Regions from separate parts of the Brenneria tiliae genome, predicted to be linked through region 1. Evidence: predicted binding sites of a transcription regulator. Region 1 holds the regulator's gene; each other region holds the start of a gene.

The links. The regulator PurR, encoded in region 1, represses purine synthesis genes. The targets are predictions, from matches to a motif close to CANGCAAACGTTTGCNTG.
Region 2: a site for PurR is predicted at 3,011-3,028, ahead of pyrD (quinone-dependent dihydroorotate dehydrogenase). Genes of this name have one in related genera too.
Region 3: a site for PurR is predicted at 3,779-3,796, ahead of tusA (sulfurtransferase TusA). Genes of this name have one in related genera too.
Region 4: a site for PurR is predicted at 3,043-3,060, ahead of rbsD (D-ribose pyranase). Genes of this name have one in related genera too.

Annotation. Positions count from the first base shown of each region.
Region 1 covers NZ_JAKPCB010000090.1:12,758-18,090, forward strand. Annotated here, with positions in the region: gene cfa (cyclopropane fatty acyl phospholipid synthase) at 1-760, opposite strand, end outside; gene purR (HTH-type transcriptional repressor PurR) at 1,091-2,122, opposite strand; gene cydH (cytochrome bd-I oxidase subunit CydH) at 2,500-2,589, shown strand; gene MFP24_RS04825 (C40 family peptidase) at 2,687-3,442, opposite strand; gene MFP24_RS04830 (Grx4 family monothiol glutaredoxin) at 3,774-4,124, shown strand; gene rnt (ribonuclease T) at 4,230-4,901, opposite strand; gene gloA (lactoylglutathione lyase) at 5,012-5,333, opposite strand, start outside.
Region 2 covers NZ_JAKPCB010000103.1:273,234-278,566, forward strand. Annotated here, with positions in the region: gene pepN (aminopeptidase N) at 99-2,714, shown strand; gene pyrD (quinone-dependent dihydroorotate dehydrogenase) at 3,102-4,112, shown strand; gene MFP24_RS22080 (cell division protein ZapC) at 4,284-4,853, shown strand; gene MFP24_RS22085 (YcbX family protein) at 4,870-5,333, opposite strand, start outside.
Region 3 covers NZ_JAKPCB010000092.1:122,924-128,256, reverse strand. Annotated here, with positions in the region: gene fieF (CDF family cation-efflux transporter FieF) at 1-903, opposite strand; gene MFP24_RS06745 (sugar transporter) at 930-2,066, opposite strand; gene MFP24_RS06740 (hypothetical protein) at 1,963-2,325, shown strand; gene MFP24_RS06735 (DcrB family lipoprotein) at 2,304-2,864, opposite strand; gene MFP24_RS06730 (7-cyano-7-deazaguanine/7-aminomethyl-7-deazaguanine transporter) at 2,969-3,646, opposite strand; gene tusA (sulfurtransferase TusA) at 3,865-4,110, shown strand; gene MFP24_RS06720 (zinc/cadmium/mercury/lead-transporting ATPase) at 4,160-5,333, opposite strand, start outside.
Region 4 covers NZ_JAKPCB010000101.1:2,936-8,268, forward strand. Annotated here, with positions in the region: gene rbsB (ribose ABC transporter substrate-binding protein RbsB) at 1-94, opposite strand, end outside; gene rbsC (ribose ABC transporter permease) at 120-1,088, opposite strand; gene rbsA (ribose ABC transporter ATP-binding protein RbsA) at 1,096-2,601, opposite strand; gene rbsD (D-ribose pyranase) at 2,609-3,028, opposite strand; gene MFP24_RS16950 (YgiW/YdeI family stress tolerance OB fold protein) at 3,274-3,678, opposite strand; gene qseB (quorum sensing response regulator transcription factor QseB) at 3,903-4,565, shown strand; gene qseC (quorum sensing histidine kinase QseC) at 4,562-5,333, shown strand, end outside.

The DNA.
Region 1 (5,333 bases):
GGAAATAGGTGTCGTAGTTACGCGGTCCGACGTGCTCGAACATGCCCACCGAAACCACCCGATCGAATTGCATATCCAGATCGCGATAGTCCTGCAGCAAAATCGTGACGTCGAGATCCTTGCAGCGCTGCTGGGCTAATTTTTGCTGTTCTTTGGAAATAGTGACGCCCCAAACGGAGACGCCGTACCGGCGTGCGGCGAATTCCGCCAATCCGCCCCAGCCGCAGCCGATATCCAGCAGCGTCATTCCTGGCTGAAGCTGCAGCTTTTCGCAGATCATCTCCAGTTTGTCTTCCTGCGCCTGCTCCAGGGTGGATGCCTGTTTCCAGTAGCCGCAGGAGTACTGCATATAGGGGTCCAGCATCAGCGAAAACAAGTCGTTACCCAGATCATAATGCGCTTCGCCGACTATCCAGGCGCGTTTTTTGGATTGCAGATTCATCAGCCGTGCGGCGGCGACGCGCAAAATATCTTTCAGATGGTGAGGTATTTTTTCATCCAGTCCGGCGCGTAGTATGCGATGGAAAAAAACGTCCAGCCGCTCACATTCCCACCAGCCGTCCATATAGCTTTCACCCAATCCCAATGATCCTTCGCGCAATACGCGTTTAAAGAAATCAGGATTCTTGACCTTGATATCAAAAGGGCGGGAACCGTTGATTTTGACATCGGCCATGTCCAGCATTTCACGCACAATCTGGAACCAGGACGTATGATGACGACCCAGTTCCTCGACATCCTCTACACATGATGAACTCATAACTTCTCCCTACCTTGCTGCTCGCGAAGTACCCGCAAGGAAAGCATAGACAATTATTACCTATTAAGCGGTGTATCGGTGGGATCACCCATCGTCTACCCTCCGGATATCAGAGGAAAATGAAGAGAAAAAAGCCGGTACGCAAACACGTAGAGGCACTTATCCTTAAGATAAATACGCAAACTCCCTATGCGCTGAACACTCAAAGGATAGTGAAAAGATAATTTATGATTGTTGTGCTAAAAACTGCTGATCAGTTTATGACTGCTTCGGCCAAGGTACAAGTATAAATTGGCCGAAGCATTGTTGGCGTGGCGTGCGTTTCCGTTCTCAGGAGTAACGACGGTAATCGCGGAATGGACCGTCGGCCACGGAACGACGTTCGATAAGGCTAGGGTGAACCTCAATGGTCTGCGCGTCTTCCCGCTTGCTGGTGATGCGGTCCAGCAGCATGGCGAAAGCCGATTGCCCCAGCCGTTCTTTGGGCTGATGGATGGTGGTCAGCGCCGGGGTGAAAAAGCGGGAGTGGCGGATATTGTCGTATCCGATGACCGAAATATCCTGGGGAACGCGCAGCCCCAGCTCATCGGCGGCGCAGATTGCCCCCATGGCCATAATATCCCCGCCGCAGAACACCGCCGTCGGCCGATGTTTCTGCGCCAGAATCTGCTGCATCGCCTTATAGCCGGATTCGGGCTCGAAATCTCCCTGAACGATCCATTCATCGTGAATCTGAATATCGGCGTCTTTCAGCGCTTTTAAAAATCCAAGATAGCGCCCGCTGCCGGTATTCCGTTCCTGAATGCCGGGAATGGCGCCGATATCCCGATGGCCGCGCTCGATAAGATAGCGGCCCGCCATATAGCCGCCCTCAAAAGCGTTATCAATAATGGTATCGGTAAAATCGCTGTGGGCCTGCCCCCAGTCCATGACCACCATCGGAATGTTGCGATAGTCTTTCAGCATGGCGAGCAATTCAGGCGGGTATTCCGCGCACATGACCAGCAAGCCATCGACGCGTTTTTGGGCCAGCATGGAAAGATAGGCGCGCTGTTTATCGAGATTGTTATGTGAGTTACACAAAATCAGCGTGTAGCCTTTGGCGTAACAGCTGTTTTCGACGGCTTCGATGATTTCAGCGAAGTAGGGGGCTTCGCTTGAGGTCGCCAGCAACCCAATGGATTTGGTGTGATTGACTTTAAGGCTGCGGGCGACGGCACTGGGTGAATAGTGTAATTCCTTGATTGCCGTCCTGACGGCGGCCCTGGTCTCTTCGGCGACGAAACGTGTTTTGTTGATCACGTGCGATACGGTTGTGGTAGAAACGCCAGCACGTTTTGCCACATCTTTGATCGTTGCCATGTAAAAATGACTCCTGAAACGACTTATTACAGTCGTAAGTATATTGTTAATCGTTTGCCTGCGTTTAATGTTCTCTTCCCAGATAAAAAAAACAGGGTTTCAGAAGGAGAATGCCGAATGTTACACCTGAAGGGGCAAGGCTGGCGTTGTTCGACCAATACGCGGCGTGTCGTCAAACAGCGGATTTTGTCCGATTTGCCGCAAAAGTGGAAGCGGTAATTTATACTATTAGCGAGACGCCGGTATGAGATTTTTTTCTCAAACTATGGAAGACTGGCAATCGTGATATGCAGTTTTACCCTGAAGTTTGGTTGAATCTTCCCAGGACGGTCGATACTTTCTTTTGATAATGGGTGTGCGCAAAAAAGGAGACGCCTATGGATACTGACCTGAAGATGTCGTTGTTGACCACCATTGGTGCGTTGGCGATGATCATCGTATTTAGCTTTACCGCCGTACTGAATTAACCGGCCCTGGGCCGAGCCTCTTTTTTATCTTCGCGGACGGGTTTTAAGCGTAAAACCCGTCCGCATTATTTGCGCGCAGGCGCTGACCCCGAGCCGGTTAGCGAACGGTCTGGGGAGTGACCACGCGGCGTGCGCCGACATAGTGCTCCCGCCAGTAATCCTCGTTCAATTTACTGATACGAATATCCGCGCCGCTACGCGGTGACTGAATGAATTTCCCCTCTCCCAGATAAACCCCGACGTGATCGGCCGCGCCGCGCTTGTTGATGCGAAAGAACACCAGATCGCCGCTCTCCAGCTCGTTTTTGTTAATCGGCGCCGCGTCGCGCAGGTGGTACATTTCATTCGCCGTGCGCGGGATAGGGATTTTGACCACGTCTTTATAGGCGTAATAAACCAGACCGCTGCAGTCAAAGCCGGTGAACGGCGATGCGCCTCCCCAGCGATAAGGTTTACCCATCTGGCCCATCAGCTTATTCATCGCCGTTAATTTGGCATGCTGATAGCGTTTTTTATGCGCCTCGCTCAGCGCCAGTCCTGTTCCCGTTTTGTCTTGCAGCGCGGCTTTGGTTTTGGAGCGTGCGGAGTAAAGCCTGTGGCGGGTTTCCGGCGGCAATTTTTTAAGGTTTTTTCGCACCAGCGCCGGCGTGCCGCCCGTCGTTCTTGACGACGCCTGCTGCCGTTGATGCTTGGCGGCGCGGGGTGTTTTAGCCTTATCGGCGCCTGCATTGGCTTGCGCGCCGTTCAGCGCGGATTTTTGCGGCGCCGAATTCGGCGTATAAGGCGCCGCCTGCGCTAAATTCACCAACAGGGGGCTGAAACATAATATAAAGAGGCCGGTAAATAAGCGCATGATAGCAACGATCGGTAATAGTCCTTAAATCGCCAATGGCGCACAGTATTCCCGAAAACGGCATTATAAAACAGTGGGAATCTCTCTTTTCTTCATACAAAATAGTGAAAAAAAGTTAATGGTGGTTTTTTCGGTGGATTTATCGTCACTGCCGCCGTGAATTTCATCCCATAAGGCCCGCACCGCGGCGAAAATATACCCACATAAAAAATAGCGTTTTTTTGTGGCTGCCGCCCTCGGTACAATAACGTTGAGTGGATGGCGCCGTAATGGCTCATCTGATGTAAAGAAAGTGACGTTAGCCATCCTAAAGGTTTGAGGAAGCGAGAGAATGACGACAACGACAATTGAAAAGATTCAGCGCCAGATCGCTGAAAACCCGATTCTACTGTATATGAAAGGTTCACCTAAATTGCCAAGCTGCGGATTTTCCGCCCAGGCGGTACAGGCGTTGTCTGCGTGTGGCGAACGTTTTGCCTATGTCGATATCCTGCAGAACCCGGATATCCGCGCCGAGTTGCCCAAGTATGCCAACTGGCCGACTTTTCCCCAACTGTGGGTCGACGGTGAGCTGGTCGGCGGCTGCGACATCATTATTGAAATGTATCAGCGCGGCGAGCTGCAGCCGCTGATTAAAGAGACGGCGGATAAATACAAATCCCAGCAGCAGGATCAGGAGTAAGCCAGCCTGGAGTCGCGTGTACAAGCGCGATGCCTGCCGTATAACGAAACCTGCATAACGAAAAGAGAGGGGAGCGCAAGCCACCCTCTCTTTTTTTCAGCGGGCTTAGCTTGCCGCGGAGGCGGCTGCCGGTTGATTTTCATCCAACGCGAGCGGCCATCCGCCCATGCGCTTCCAGCGGTTGACCAGTTCACAGAAGAGCAGCGCCGTCTGATTGGTGTCGTAGAGGGCGGAATGCGCCTGGCTGGAATCAAAAGCGATGCCCGCGGCGATACAGGCTTTGGCAAGCACGGTTTGTCCCAGGACCAGCCCGCTAAGCGCGGCGGTGTCAAAGGTGGCGAAAGGATGAAAGGGATTGCGTTTCAGGCTGCAGCGTTCGGCGGCGGCCATGATAAAGCCATGATCAAAGGTCGCGTTATGCGCCACGATAATGGCCCGGTTGCAGCCCTGATCTTTTAATCCCTTGCGCACGACCTTGAATATTTCATGCAGGGCTTCGTATTCGCTGACCGCGCCGCGTAGCGGGTTGCCGGGATCGATGCCGTTAAACGCCAGGGCCGCGGGTTCCAATACTGCGCCCTCAAAAGGCTCAATGTGGAAATGTAAGGTTTCATCCGGCTGCAACCAACCTTCGGCGTCCATTTTTAATGTTATTGCTGCGACCTCCAGCAAGGCATCGGTTTTGGCGTTAAACCCGGCGGTTTCAACATCGATCACCACCGGGTAAAACCCACGGAAACGACCGCTCAGGGCGTTCAGGTCATTATTATCAGCCATTAGTCTCTTAATCTTTAACAAAATACAGCGCGTATTATGGCAAATTTTGGCGAGAGATGCAGTATGCGCGGGAATCCGGCGGGCGCCAATCAGGCGCCCGCCGAGATTGATTAATTGCCGAGCCCCTGGCCGGATTGAGATTTTTCTATCAGTTCGATTTTATAACCGTCCGGATCTTCGACGAACGCAATAATCGTGGTGCCGCCTTTGACCGGGCCGGCTTCGCGGGTCACATTTCCGCCCGCTTTGCGGATGCGATCGCAGGTGGCGGCCACGTCATCCACCCCCAGGGCGATATGACCATACGCATTGCCCAGATCGTAACGCTCTACGCCCCAGTTATAAGTCAACTCGATGACCGCGCCTTCGCTTTCCTCGGTATAACCGACGAATGCCAGGGTATATTTATACTCCGCGTTTTCACTGGTGCGC
Region 2 (5,333 bases), on a different contig from region 1:
TATGGCATGATTATTATTCGCATTATTTTATCATGGTAACATTGATGCAACAGGCATAGACTTGATGGATAAAGCTTATAACGAGGTGAAAACTTTATATGAATCAACAGCCGCAAGTGAAATATCGCCACGACTACCGGGCGCCGGATTATACCATCACCGAGATCGCGCTGGATTTCGACCTGCACGCCGAGCAAACCCGGGTAAAGGCGGTGAGCCAGGTGGTGCTGCAGGGCGAGCAGGGAGCGCCGCTAAAGCTGGATGGCGAAGGCCTGAAGCTGGTGAGCCTGAGCGTGGACGGCGCGTCATGGCCGCATTACCAGCAGCAGGATGGCGGGTTGACACTGACGCAGTTGCCGGCCGAATTTACGCTGAGCATTGAAACCGAGATCAACCCGGCGGCCAATAGCGCCCTGGAAGGGTTGTACCAGTCCGGCGACGCGCTGTGCACGCAGTGCGAGGCGGAAGGTTTCCGCCATATTACCTACTACCTGGATCGCCCGGACGTGCTGGCGAAATTCACCACGCGCATCACCGCCGACAGGTCGCGCTATCCCTATCTGCTTTCCAACGGCAACCGGATTGCCCAGGGTGAGCTGGCCGACGGCCGGCATTGGATCGAATGGCAGGATCCCTTCCCCAAGCCCTGTTATCTGTTTGCGCTGGTCGCCGGGGATTTTGATCTTCTGGAGGATCGTTTTACCACTCGCTCCGGCCGCGAGGTGGCGCTTGAGCTGTACGTCGATCGCGGCAATCTGGACCGCGCCGACTGGGCCATGGCCTCGTTGAAGAACGCCATGAAGTGGGACGAAACCCGCTTCGGACTGGAGTATGACCTCGACATCTATATGATTGTCGCGGTGGATTTCTTCAATATGGGGGCGATGGAAAATAAGGGGCTAAACGTATTCAACTCCAAATATGTGCTGGCCAAGGCCGAAACCGCCACCGATAAAGATTATCTGAATATTGAAGCGGTGATCGGCCATGAATATTTCCATAACTGGACCGGCAACCGCGTGACCTGCCGCGACTGGTTCCAACTTAGCCTGAAAGAAGGGCTGACGGTGTTCCGCGATCAGGAGTTCAGCTCCGATCTGGGTTCCCGCGCGGTTAACCGCATTGATAATGTGCGGGTGATGAGAGGAGCGCAGTTTGCCGAGGACGCCAGCCCGATGTCGCACCCGATTCGTCCCGATCAGGTGATAGAAATGAACAACTTCTATACGCTGACCGTATACGAAAAAGGATCGGAAGTGATCCGCATGCTGCACACCCTGCTGGGCGAGGAAAAATTCCAGGCGGGCATGCGGCTCTACTTTGAGCGCCATGACGGCAGCGCGGCGACCTGCGACGATTTTGTTCAGGCGATGGAAGACGCCTCCGGCGTGGATCTGAGACAGTTCCGCCGCTGGTACAGCCAGTCGGGCACCCCGGTGCTGACCATCCGCGACGATTACGATGCGCAATCCCAGCAGTATGTGCTGCACGTCGCCCAGGCGACGCCGGTAGGCGCCGACAAGCAGCCGAAGCTGCCGCTGCATATTCCGCTGGATATTGAACTGTACGATGCTCAAGGAGAGGCGATCCCGCTGCAAAGAAACGGGCAGCCGGTGTCCTCGGTATTGAACGTTACCGAAGCTGAACAGACCTTTATTTTCGATCGGGTTCCCTGCCAGCCGGTTCCCTCTCTATTGCGTGAGTTCTCCGCGCCGGTAAAACTGAACTACGCCTGGAGCGACGCGCAGCTGACCTTTCTGATGCGCCACGCCAGCAACGCGTTTTCCCGCTGGGACGCGGCGCAGAGCCTGCTGGCCAATTACCTGCGGCTGAATGTTTCCCGCTATCAGCAACAGCAGGCGCTTTCATTGCCCATGCATGTGGTTGACGCGTTCCGCGCCATTTTGCTGGACGATAAGCTGGATCCCATGCTGGCGTCGCAGATCCTGACGCTGCCGAGCGAAAATGAGATCGCCGAACTGTTCGAAACCATCGATCCGACGGCCATCGCCGCCGTGCGCGACGGCCTGGTTCGGGCGCTGGCGAAAGAAATGGCGGATGAGTGGCTGGCGGTTTATCGCGCCAACCTGACGCCGCAATACCGTATTGAGCACGGCGATATCGGTAAACGCGCCCTGCGTAATATTTGCCTGTACTATCTGGCGTTTGGCGATGAGGCCGAGGCGGATAAGCTGGTGAACGCGCAGTATCGGCAGGCTGATAACATGACCGACTCGCTGGCGGCGCTGTCCGCCGCGGTAAGCGCCCGGTTGCCGGTGCGTGATGCGTTGCTGGCCGACTTTGACGAGCGCTGGCATCAGGACGGCCTGGTGATGGATAAATGGTTTACCCTTCAGGCCACCAGCCCGGCGGCGGATGTGCTTGAGCGGGTGCGCGAACTACAGCGGCATCGTTCATTCAGCCTGAATAATCCCAACCGTCTGCGCGCGCTGATCGGCGCTTTTACCGCCTCCAATCCCGCCGCCTTTCACGCGCCAGACGGCAGCGGTTATCGCTTCCTGACCGAGATCCTGACCGATCTCAATACCCGCAACCCGCAGGTCGCGGCGCGATTAATCGAGCCTTTAATTCGTTTAAAACGCTACGACGCCAAACGGCAGGCGCTGATGCGTCAGGCGCTGGAGCAGTTAAAATCGCTGGAAAATCTGTCCGGCGATCTGTTCGAGAAGATCGGCAAAGCGTTGCAGGATTAAAGCCGGGTTCGCTAGTGATCTATGCGCAGGCCGTTTGGCCTGCGTCAGACCATTGACAAAGTAACCATTGGTAATAGCGAAGCCAAATCCGTTATTCCCCACCAACTTACACCCCCGTCATTCCCGCGCAGGCGGGAATCAGCCGATGGCTGTCAACGGTTTCAGAGGGAGATCCCCGCCTGCGCGGGGATGACTGCTGGTGGTGTTCGGGATGACTATGGCGGAGTGGGTTTATCAGCAACCTGCACTTTCCATGTGAGCTATTCCTGCCTGAGAAGGAATAGCGCCGGTCTCCGCGCGCAAACGTTTTACTTTCCGCAGTGATGGCACTACCATTTCGCCGTATTCCGACTTTGTTTATTTGCAATGGGGATCTCAGGAGACGATATGTTCTATCCCGTTATCAGGAAAGCTTTATTTCAGCTCGATCCAGAACGAGCGCATGAACTGACCTTCCAGCAATTACGCCGTATCACCAATACCCCTCTCGAATTTCTCGTCCGTCAGTCCGTTCCCACCAAGCCGGTCAACTGCATGGGGCTGTCGTTTAAAAACCCGCTCGGCCTGGCCGCCGGGCTGGATAAAGACGGCGACTGTATTGATGCGCTGGGCGCGATGGGGTTCGGGTTTATTGAAGTGGGCACCGTAACGCCGCGTCCGCAACCCGGAAATGACAAGCCGAGACTGTTCCGTATCGTCGAAGCGGAAGGGCTGATTAACCGCATGGGATTTAATAATCAGGGCGTCGACTATCTGGTTGAGCAGGTAAAAAAATCACGTTTCGGCGGCGTATTAGGGATCAATATCGGTAAAAATAAAGATACGCCGGTAGAGCAGGGGAAAGAGGATTATCTGATCTGCATGGATAAGATCTATCCTTATGCCGGCTATATTGCGATAAATATCTCTTCGCCTAATACGCCGGGATTACGCAGCCTGCAATATGGCGAGGCGCTGGACGATCTTTTACTGGCTATAAAAAACAAGCAGGCCGAGTTAAATGAGAAATATCAGAAATATGTTCCGGTCGCGGTAAAGATCGCGCCGGATCTTTCCGAGGAAGAATTGATCCAGATAGCGGATAGCCTGGTGCGTCATAACATCGACGGGGTGATCGCCACCAATACCACGCTCGATCGAAAATTGATCCAGGGATTAAATTACTGCGGTCAGGCCGGGGGATTAAGCGGTCGTCCTTTACAGCAGTCCAGTACGGAAATTATCCGTCGGTTATCGCGGGAATTAGACGGACGCCTGCCGATTATCGGCGTAGGCGGTATTGATTCTCTGATTGCCGCTCGGGAAAAGCTGGATGCCGGCGCCACCCTGATTCAGATATATTCCGGCTTTATTTTCCGCGGTCCGCGACTGATTAAAGATATCGTGACACATATTTAATCATTTCTGCCTTTCATTTATCTCCGGGGGGTTTATTTATTCCCCCGGCTAGTCTATATTTTACTCGTTTGCATAAATAAGCTATCAACAACTGCCGGTTTTTTTATTGCAAGGTTTTGCAATCAGCCATTTCCTATTAATAGGTGTAACAAAAGGCGAAGGGTAAATAATATGAAGTTGAAACCTGACGATAACTGGCGCTGGTATTTTGATACCGAACACGATCGGCTGATGCTGGATCTCGCCAACGGCATGTTATTCCGTTCGCGTTTCCCGTCTAAAATGCTAACCCCGGATGCTTTTAATGAATGCGCATTCTGCGTTGAAGACGCGGCTTTATTTTTTACCTATAACGAAAAATGCCAAAAGATGGCATTGAGCCGCGACCTTCAGGGCGAATTAATATTGAACGCGCTGGTCGCCAGCCGTTTTCTCAAACCGCTGATGCCCAAAAGCTGGCATTTTGTGCAGCAGCCTTCAGGCGCTGCGCCCGCGCCGCAAACCGGCGATATTGTTCAGGTTCGCCTGACGGAAAATAATGACGCGGCGTATTTTCTGGTCGCCGAGGCCGGCGATAAAGCCAGCCTGTGTCTGCTGGCTCAGGAACAGCTGATGCTGAATGGCAAAATGATGGCGCTGGGGGATGCGATAAAAATCATGCACGACAGGTTATTGCCCGTCGCCCTTCAGGATGCGGACGAACAGACGCCGTCTCCTTTTCAGTTCGCCAACGTGGTCTAACGCCCGGCGTCTTTATTTATTGCAGGCTGATATCGCTTTGCGGAATGCAACTGCAGGCGAGAATGGCGCCGTTTTCGCCGACGGCGCTTTCCTTGAGTGCCGCAACCTCTCCGCTGACCAACGTCAGCTTACAGCAGCCGCATATGCCGGCCCGGCAGGAATAGGGGATACGCACCCCTTGCTGCTCCAACTGCTCCAGCAGGATTTGCTGATTGTTTCCCTTCAGCCTTTGTCCCCGATATTCAATGGTTATCGCCCGTTCGCCTTGCGGTTTGAGCGCGACGCTCTCCACGACTTTGCCTGAACCATAAGGGCGCGGCGGTTTGGTCGCCAGCACTTCCAGCGTATCGCCGACCCGGATAATGCCGCCGTTGCGGGCAATAAGATTGAGGCCGAAATCGACGTCGCCGTTTTCCGCGCTGCGGAAGGATTGCAGGGTCGCCAGCGGCTCGGCCGTCGGGTGTTTTCTGCCGCGTTCAA
Region 3 (5,333 bases), on a different contig from region 1:
CTACACATTCAATAGCCCCCTTTGCTCTTCAGGCACCGACGAAACCGGATCCTGATGGATAATAATATCAGAACCGGGGAATCGCCTTAGCAACGCCTGTTCCAGATCGTCGGCAATCTGATGCGCTTGCACCAGGGGCAGCGCGTCATCCATCTCCAGATGCAGTTGGATAAACCGGGTAGGCCCGGCGCGGCGGGTGCGTAAAGCGTGCGCGCCGCGGATTCCCGGCCAGCCGGTGATAATATTAACGATAGCGTCGCGCTCATTATCCGGCAACGCGCGATCCAGCAGCGACTGCACGGCCTGGTAGCCCATACGCAGCGCACTGTACAGAATATAAACCCCGATGCCCAGCGCAAACAGCGCATCGGCGTGGGTCTCGCCCCGCCAGCTTAATACCAGCGCCGCCAGTATCGCGCCGTTCATCAGCAGGTCGGACTGGTAGTGCAGCATATCCGCCCGCACCGCCTGGCTCCCGGTGCGTTTAACCACCCAGCGCTGAAAGGCCACCAGCGACAGGGTTGACGCTAAAGCGATAACCGTCACCCCTATTCCCACCTCCGGCGCGTGCAGCGTCCGGGGGGTCATCGTATGCTGTAAGCCGGTCAAAATAAGAAACAGGGCGGAGCCGGAAATAAACATGCTCTGCGCCAGCGCCGCCAGCGACTCCGCCTTGCCGTGGCCGAACGTATGTTCGGGGTCCGCCGGCTGCAGCGAGTAGCGCACCACCAGAAGATTCACCAGCGACGCGGCGATATCCACCAGAGAATCCACCAGCGACGCCAGCAGACTCACCGACCCGGTGTACCACCAGGCAAACAGCTTCATGATAAACAACAGGAGCGCGACGGTTGTCGCCCCAATCGCCGCCAGGGTAATCAGACGCGCATACTGTGACCCCATAACCCCCCTCACCTGAAAACCGGCAATCAGTTGATAACCGAATTGTCTAAAGCTTGAGCATAACGCCTGAAAATAAAAATACACCATCCCAGCGCGATCAGCGCCAGCGCGGCGCCGATAAAACCGATTTCCGTCAGGTTCAGGTGGGTAATCACCTGATTGCCGAGCAACGCGCCGCCGCCGATGCCGACATTATAAATGCCGGAAAACAGCGCCATGGCGACGTCCGTCGCATCGGGGGCCAACGTCAGGACTTTGACCTGCATACTCAGACCGATGGCCATAATCGCCACGCCCCAGACGAAGCATACCAGCGACAGGCTGGCGCGACTGAAGGAAAGCGGCAACAGCAGCAGCAGGCACAGGAACAATAACGCGATGGCGGCGATCAAAAACCCCGCCGGATATTTGTTGCTATAGCGGCTGAACAGCATGCTGCCGAGGATCCCGGCGCCGCCGAATAGCAGCAGCAGCGCGGTGATAAAGCCGTCGCTCATCAACGCCACCTTTTGCACAAAGGGTTCGATGTAGCTGTAAGCGGTAAAATGGGCGGTGACCACCACCACCGTTAAACCATAGACGCAGAGCAGCGCCGGCCGTTTAAACAGCTCCGGCACGCTTTTCAGCGAACCGGCATGACTGCTGGGCAGCTCGGGCAACAGTTTCATCATCACCAGCATAACCACAGCGGCAACCGCGCCGATAATCGAAAAAGTGACGCGCCAGCCTAAATACTGGCCGATCACCCGGCCTAAAGGCAGGCCCAGCACCATCGCCAGCGCGGTTCCCGTCGCCAGCAGGCTCAGCGCCTGCGCTTTTTTATCCCTGGGCGCCAGACGCACCGCCAGCGATGCCGTTATCGACCAGAAAACCGCGTGGGACAGCGCCACGCCGATACGGGCGATCACCAATACCCAGAAGTTCCACGCCAGGCCGGATAACAGATTGCTGGCGACAAACAGAATAAAAATCTTAATCAACAGCCGTTTACGCTCCATATTGCTGGAAAGCAGCATACAGGGCAGCGACATGACGCCCACCACCCAGGCATAGATGGTGATGATTAACCCCACCTGCGCGGCGCTCATCGAAAAGCTGACGGAAATGTCGGACAGTAAAGCGACGGGAACAAATTCAGCGGTGTTAAAAATAAACGCAGCCAAAGCAAGGCTGACGACGCGCAGCCAAGCTGTCGATCGGGGAGAACGGGTCATTATATTGATATCAAAAGTTAAAATAAAAGAATGCGCAAATCGGCTCGGTGAGGGGATTACGCGAAGCGCCAATTATCGGACAGGTATCACGCGCCATCCAGCGGCGTTTTTTTCCAACCGGCGTTTCCCCCATGGGTTTCAGGCGGCAGGAGAACCCTGCGGCCTGAAAAATGAAGGGGATACGGCTTATTTCAGCTTCAGCGTCTGAATAATGCTTTCCGCTTCGGCCTGCGCCTGCTGCTGGTTATCCGCCGGCAGCGTAATTTGCAGCGTCAGCAGACGATCGTCCACCTTGCCCAGCACCACAGATGAATAAGCCTGCTGGCCGCTGCTGGTGATAATGCTGTCCAGCTGTTGCAGTTTCTGCCCGTCCACCTCGATGGTTTTGTTGGTCACCACCTGGAGATTGGCGTCACGCGTGCGCTGCTGATCTTCCAGACGCTGCGTCAGCACCGATAACTCTTCGGTGGTGTTATCGCCCAGAATCACGATCGCCGCCTTTTGCCCGCTGGCATTGGCGTAAACGTGCATATTATTGGCCTGAGTACCCAGTTTACCGCTTTGATCGCTCATATCGGCCGGCAGGGTAAAGGCAACCTTGCCGGACAGCAATTCAATATTCTGGCCGGTCGCCGCTTCCGCCGCCGGTTTGTCCTGCGCCGGCGCGGCGTCTTTCGCATCGCCGTCGCAGGCGGCAAGCATAACAACCAACAGGCTCATTGCGAGGTATTTCACTACATTCGGCATTAGGGTTCCCTTTCTCTTTTTATTGGAACGGATAAAACATTATCGCACGCTATTCGATCGGTAAAAACAGCCAGTTTGCGGCCGTCTATTGCTGCGATACCGGCCTAGCGGCGACTCGCCGCGGGACGATAAGGCGTGCCGGGCTGCTGTTCGCTCAGGCGTTTCAGCACCATATTCAGCATAACGCCATACATCGGCAGGAAGAAAAGCAGGCTGATCAGCAGCTTGAAAGTGTAGTCCACCAGGGCGATTTCAATCCAGTTGGCGGCCATAAAAGGATCGCTGCTGCGATAAAAGGCGATAAAGAAAAAGGCCAGCGTATCGCAGAGGTTGCCGAAGACGGTGGATACCGCCGGGGCCACCCACCAGGCGTTGCGCCGCCGCAGCCGGTTGAAAACGTGCACATCCAGAATCTGCCCCAGCACGTACGCCATAAAGCTGGCGCAGGCGATGCGGGCCACGATGATATTGAGCTGCCCCAGCGCGCCGAATGACTGCCACGCTCCCTGGTAAAACAGGGCCGACACCAGATAGGAGATCAGCAGGGCGGGCGCCATCACGGTCAGAATGATACGCCGCGCCAGCGGTGCGCCGAAGATCCTTACGGTCAGATCGGTGGCCAGAAAAATAAACGGAAAAGTGAAGGCGCCCCAGGTGGTATGAAAACCAAAAATCGACACCGGGAGCTGTACCAGATAATTACTGGAAGTAATGATCAGAATATGAAACAACGCAAGCCAGATCAGCGCCGCAAGCCGCTGCCGGGGAGTAAAACCATACATATATGCGACCTTTTTGGTTATTGGGGTGAGGGAACCCAAGAAACGTCCTGCTCTTTTTTAGCCGCCGCCCTTCCGGGCCGCCGCTTGCGGCGCATAATACGCATTTGCTTCGGCAATGCAATGGTTGTTTTTTACGCAAACGTTGTCGCGGCTTGCGCCGAAAAATCCCCGGCGTAAACTATGGCGGTTTTTATTGCCATCTATCACCGAGAGCCCTGATGACCGACCTCTTCGCCAATCCCGACATAACCCTTGACGCCCAGGGGCTGCGCTGCCCGGAACCCGTGATGATGGTACGCAAAGCGGTACGCCAGATGGCGACCGGGCAAACGCTGCTGGTGCTGGCGGACGACCCGGCGACCACCCGCGATATTCCCGGTTTCTGCCGTTATATGGAGCACGAGCTGCTGGCGCAGGTCACCGAGCAATTGCCGTATCGGTATTTGCTGCGCAAAGGGGGATAAGCGCCGCGTGCCGGCAAAGCCCGGTGCTTTGCCAACAGCCTGACCGCCTTTACCCGTCCCGTTTCTTCAGCAAGCGCAGCGCGTTGGCGGTAACCAGCGCCGTGGCGCCGGAGTCCGCCAGCACCGCCAGCCACAGCCCGGTGATCCCCATAATGCTGGTGATGAGAAACAGCGCTTTCAGCCCCAGGGCGATGGTAACGTTTTGGCGAATATTGCGGTTCGTCGCCCGCGACAGCCGGATCATCGCGGCCAGCCCATCCAGACGGCTGTGGGTCAAGGCGGCGTCGGCGGTTTCCAGCGCCACGTCCGTGCCGCTGCCCATGGCGATGCCGATGGTCGCCGCCTTCATCGCCGGGGCGTCGTTAATGCCGTCCCCCACCATGGCGGTGGGACGTTGCCGATTAAGTTCGCCGATGGCCGTCACTTTATCCGCCGGCAGCAAACCGGCGCGGAAATCAATGCCCAGCTCGCCGGCGATGGCCGCGGCGGCTCGCGGGTTGTCCCCGGTCAGCATCACGCAGCGGATATTCAGCGCCTGGAGCCGACCCAGCGCGGATCGCGCATCGCTACGCAGCGTATCCCGCAGCGCCAGCAAACCGAGCACGCGGCTCTCCTCCTGCACCACCACCACCGTTTTCCCTTCATTTTCCAAGGCATCGACGCGTTGCCGCCAGTCAGCATCCAGCGTGCCTGCCGCCAGCCTGGCCGGGGAGCTGACCTGAAGGCGTTTGCCGGCGATCGTCCCCGCCACGCCGATGCCCGCCAGCATCCCCCGCTGCTCCGCGACGGGCAGAAACGCGCTCGCCGCCAGCGCCCGCCGCACGATGGCTTTCGCCAGCGGATGGCGCGAACCCGACTCCACCGCCGCGGTACGCGCCAGCAGAGCGGCCTCGCTGACGCCGGCGGCGGGCACAATATCCGTAACCTGCGGTTTGCCTTCGGTCAGCGTGCCGGTTTTATCAAAGGCGACGGTACGGATGCCGCCCAGCGACTCCAGCGCCGCCCCGCCCTTAATCAGCGCCCCCTGGCGGGTCGCCGCGGCAAGGCCGGAAGCGACCGCCGCCGGGGTGGATATCACCAGCGCGCAGGGACAGCCGATCAGCAACAGCGTCAACCCGCGGTAGATCCATTCCTGCCAGGGCTGCGCCAGCAACAGCGGCGGAATCAGAATAACCAGCAACGACAGCAGCATAATAGCCGGCGTGTAGTAACGGCTGAAACGA
Region 4 (5,333 bases), on a different contig from region 1:
CCAGGGCAATCGTATCTTTGGCTAATGCATTCGCGCTGACGGTCGCACTCAGCGCAACGGCGGAAACCAGAGTAGCCAGTTTTTTCATATTCATAGCGCAATTCCTGTGTGAATAAAGGTTATTTACTGCTTTTGTTATCCACCAGAACCGCCAGCAAAATGACGACTGCTTTGACGATCATCTGGTAGTAAGAAGAAACACCCAACAAATTCAGTCCGTTATTAAGAAAGCCCAGGATCAGCGCGCCAATCAGCGTGCCGACGATACGTCCTTTGCCGCCGGCCAGGCTGGTGCCCCCCAGCACCACGGCGGCGATGGCGTCAAGCTCGTAGCCCGTTCCGGCGGTAGGCTGCGCCGACGATAAACGGGCCACTTCGATAATTCCCGCCAGGGCGGACAGCAGCCCGCACAGGGAATAGACGATGATTTTGATTTTATCCACGCTGATGCCGGACAGGCGGGTGGCGGACTCATTCCCGCCCAGCGCGTAAATATATCGGCCTAACCGGGTGTGATGCAGCATGTACCAGGCCGCCGCAAATACCACGGCCATGATCCAGATCGGCGTAGGAATGCCTAGCGGACGGCCGATGCCGAACCAGCCGAAAGCGTCCGCCACATCGGAAAAGCCGGTGTTGATCGGGCTACCGTTGGTGTAAACCATGGTGACGCCGCGCAGCAGCAGCATCATCACCAGCGTGGCGATAAACGCCTGAACCTTGCCTTTGGAAACAATGACGCCGGTTCCGGCGCCGATAAGCGCGCCCAGCGCCAGCGCCCCGAAAACCGCCAACAGCGCATTAACCTCAAGGCCGACAATCGAGGCGGCGACCGCGCCGGTCAGCGCCAGCAAAGACCCGACGGAAAGATCGATGCCGGAGGTGAGAATAACCAGGGTCATTCCCACGGCCATAATGGCGTTCACCGAGGTTTGCTGCAGAATATTGAACAAATTGTTCAGGGTGAAAAAGTTGGGGCTCATGGCGGACACCACCGCAATAAGGATCAGCAGGGCAATCAGCGATTTCTGCTCCAAAAGCCACTCTTTGCTGAACCAGCGCTTTGCCGCGATAGATTGGGAACTCATGTCTGACTTACTCCTGCTTTACGCCGTATTGCTTACCAACGGCCGCGGCCATCAGCGCTTCCTGGGTGGCTTGTTCAATGGAAAATTCACCGCTTAAACGGCCTTCGTGCATCACGATAACGCGATCGCTCATTCCCAATACTTCGGGCATTTCGGACGACACCAGTATGATGCTCAGCCCTTCTTGTTTGAACTGATTGATTAACTGATAAATTTCTTTCTTCGCCCCCACGTCGACCCCGCGCGTCGGCTCATCGAGAATCAGTACGTTAGGGCGGGTCATCAAGCCGCGGGCGATGGCGACTTTTTGCTGATTCCCGCCGGACAGCAGCCCGATAGGCTGTTCCATGGACGGGGTTTTGATATTGAACAGACGGATAAAATCGCCCACCGCCAGCTGCTCTTCGGGATGCTTAAGCCTCCCGCCGCCATGACTGAAGTAGCGCAGCGCGGTCAACGACATGTTCTCTTTAACCGACATGCCTAATACCAGCCCGTCGCGTTTGCGGTCTTCGGAAATATAGACAATGCCGTTCGCCAGGCCATCCTGCGGCCTGCGGGTTACCACTTCGCGGCCGTCCAGCGCCACGTAGCCCGCCGTGCGCGGCAGCGCGCCGTAAAGGATCTTCATCAATTCGGTGCGGCCGGCGCCCATCAGCCCGGCCACGCCAAGAATTTCCCCTTTGCGTACGGTAAAACTGACGTCTTCCACGCCCGGCCCGGAAAGATTTTTCACCAGCAGGCGAACCGCTCCCGGCGCCTGGTTCAGGCGCGGATATTGCTCTTCAAGCTTGCGCCCCACCATCATTTCAATCAGCCGTTCTTCCTGCAGCTCGCTGACCGGGCGTTCGCCGATAAACTGACCGTCGCGGAACACGGTGACGTCGTCGCATATTTCGAAAATTTCTTTCAGACGGTGGGAAATATAGACAATGCCGCGCCCCTCGGCCTGTAGCTCTTTAATTACGCTGAATAACGACGCGGTTTCGGTATCGGTCAGGGCATCGGTGGGTTCATCCATAATGATGACTTTCGATTCAAAGCTCAGCACCTTGGCGATTTCAACCATTTGCTGATCGCCAATCGACAGTTCCGCCACCGTGCGCCGGCTGTCATAGCGCAGATTAAGCCGCTTCAGCAGTTTGTCCGCTTCCTGATACATCTTTTTCCAGTCGATGCGGCCAAAACGGTTGGTAAATTCACGGCCGAGAAAGATGTTTTCCGCGATCGTCAGTTGGGGGATCAGGTTAAGCTCCTGATGGATAATGCCGATCCCCGCTTCCTGGGAGGCTTTGGGACCGCTGAAATCCACTTCGTTTCCCAGAAAACGCACGCTGCCGGCGTCTTTGTTATAGATGCCGGTCAACACCTTCATCATGGTGGACTTGCCGGCGCCGTTCTCCCCCACCAGCGCCATGACTTTCCCCGGGTAAACGTTCAATGCGGCGCCGGAAAGCGCCTTAACGCCGGGAAACGCCTTATTGATTCCTTGCAGTTGCAGTAAAGGTTGCATCGATTCCTCAGAACGTTACGCCGGCGCAAAGGATGACATTGGCATACGGGGAACATTCCCCGCTGCGAATGACCGCCCGGCTTTTTCCGCTTTGGATCTTAAAATCTTCATGACTGACATAATGCACTTCAATGGAGTTTCCCTGGTGCAGCTCGAGTTGTTTTAGCTGATCAAGTAACGCTTTATGGAGTTGAGGATTTTTTTCGATAATTTCCTGCGCCAGGATCGCCGCTTCAACCTGCATCTCGCTGGTTACCGCCGCAACCACCTGTAAAAAAGTCGGCACGTTGTGGGTTAACGCCAGATCGATACGGGTAGTGGTATCGGGGATGGGTAAACCGGCGTCGCCGATAACCAGCCGATCGGTATGCCCCAGCCGGGAAATAAGCGCGGAAACCTCAGAATGTAGTAATACCGCTTTTTTCATGTTCTTTATCTCGCCAGCGAAACGTTTCGCTGGTAAGCATTGTAGAAAGAGACAACGCGGAAAGGCAAAAAGGAAATAGCAAAAATGTGATCGTTATCGAAACGTTTCGTTGGCGAAAAAATAAAACGGCGAATGCGGGGCGGTTGCATCAAATAGAAAGGGTTGGATAAGCATCAGGGGAAACAGGGGATGGGCTCCCTTCATCCCCTGTTTGCCGTTCCTTAATCGAGGGCGTCAGCGGTCGATTACTGGATTTTCTTTACCTGTTTGACGTCCAGCTCGGCAGAATTGAAGCCCTTATCGAGCTCGCCCTGCAGTTCAACTTTATCTTGCGGGGAGACGGACTGCCCATTCCAATATTTATCATCGATTTCAACCGTGATGGTGCCGGTTTCATCGCGGAACAGGTAATCTTCATCCCCGACGCGCTGCTCGATATTGCCGCGCAGGGTAACCCAGCTGTCGTCTTTCAGCTCTTTCGCTTTCGCGACCGTGGTTACGCTGCCGTTAGGGCCTGAAAACCCGCCCTGGGCAGGCTGTTGTTGCGTCGTTTTGGCATTCGGATCCAAAAATCCTCCGCCGCTCTGGGCGGCGAAAACCGGCGCGGAACATAACGCAGCGATAGCGAATACAGCGGCTGTCTTTTTCATAGCATCGTTTCCTTATTTCTCGCTTGTCGTCGTGCAGTAAAACTGCGCGTTGTTTGTCTGACGCGACGAGTAAAACAAAATGTTCTTAACAGAATCTTAAGGATAGTTCAGTTTCTCTTATATTTATCAATCCTGTGGATCATCACCCGTTTATGGCTTTTCCGGTTGTCAATCCGGCGCGTTAAACCGTATAACATCACCCTATACAAATAGGGTGGGCGGTGATGAGAATACTGTTGATAGAAGACGATCGTCTGATTGGCGACGGCATCAAGGCCGGACTGATTAAGCTGGGCTTTAGCGTTGACTGGTTTATGCAGGGCAAGGCCGGACGGGTCGCGCTGCAAGCCGCGCCCTATGACGCGGTGATCCTTGATTTGAGTCTGCCGGAAATAGACGGGCTGGACATCCTGCGCCAGTGGCGTCAGGCCGGACAGGATGAGCCGGTATTGATCCTCACCGCGCGGGACGCGCTGGAACAGCGCGTTGCAGGCCTGCAGTCGGGCGCCGACGACTATCTGTGCAAACCTTTTGCCCTGGCGGAGGTTGCCGCGCGCCTGCAGGCGTTAATCCGCCGCCGGCACGGTCAATTACAGCCCACGCTGACCCACGGCGCGGTATCCCTTGAACCGGGTTCCCGCACCGTTACCTGCAATAATCAGCCGGTGGCGCTTAAATCCCGCGAGCTGGCGCTGCTTGAGCTGTTCCTGATGAACCCCCAGCGGGTGCTGACCCGCTCGCAGTTGGAGGAAAAGCTCTACGGATGGGACGACGACGTTTCCAGCAACGCCGTGGAAGTGCATATTCACCACCTGCGTAAAAAACTGGGCGGCGAATTTATCCGCACGGTGCACGGCGTCGGCTATATTCTGGGAGCGGCGCCATGACGCGCCTCAGCCTGCGTTTACGGCTGATCGCCGGTTTTGTCCTGCTGACGCTGCTTTGCTGGTGCGCCGCCGGGATCCTGTCGTGGCATCAAACCCGCGAGCATATCAATGAGCTGTTCGATACCCAGCAGATGCTGTTCGCCAAGCGGCTGGCCACCATGCATCCGGATGAAATCGTGGTGGATTCCCCCTCCCTGCCGAAAACCAAAAGCCTGGTGCGCGAAAGGCGCGGGGAACAGGAAGACGACGCGCTGGCTTTCGCCATTTTTACCCGCGACGGCAAAATGGCGCTGAATGACGGCGAGAACGGCAAAGATTTTATCTTCGACTACGCGCAAAACGGCTTCACCAACGGCAGGCTGCGCGATGATAACGACCGGTGGCGCATGGTATGGCTGGCCACGGCGGATAATCGTTATGTGGTGGTGGTCGGCCAGGAGTGGGAATACCGTCAGGATATGGCGCTGGGGCTCGTCAAGACCAACCTCCTGCCCTGGCTGTTTGCCCTGCCGGTTATGCTGCTGTTGATGTTCTGGCTGGTTTCCCGCGAACTGTCGCCGCTGAAACGCCTCGCCACGCAGCTTCGCCGACGTCCGCCGGAAGATGACGCCCCGCTGGATACCCACGCCGTTCCGCAGGAAGTACGCCCGCTGGTGGATGAACTTAACAGCCTGTTCGTGCGCATCGGCGAGATGCTGCTGCGCGAGCGCCGCTTTACCGCGGACGCCGCGCATGAATTACGCAGCCCGCTGGCCGCGCTGAAGGTGC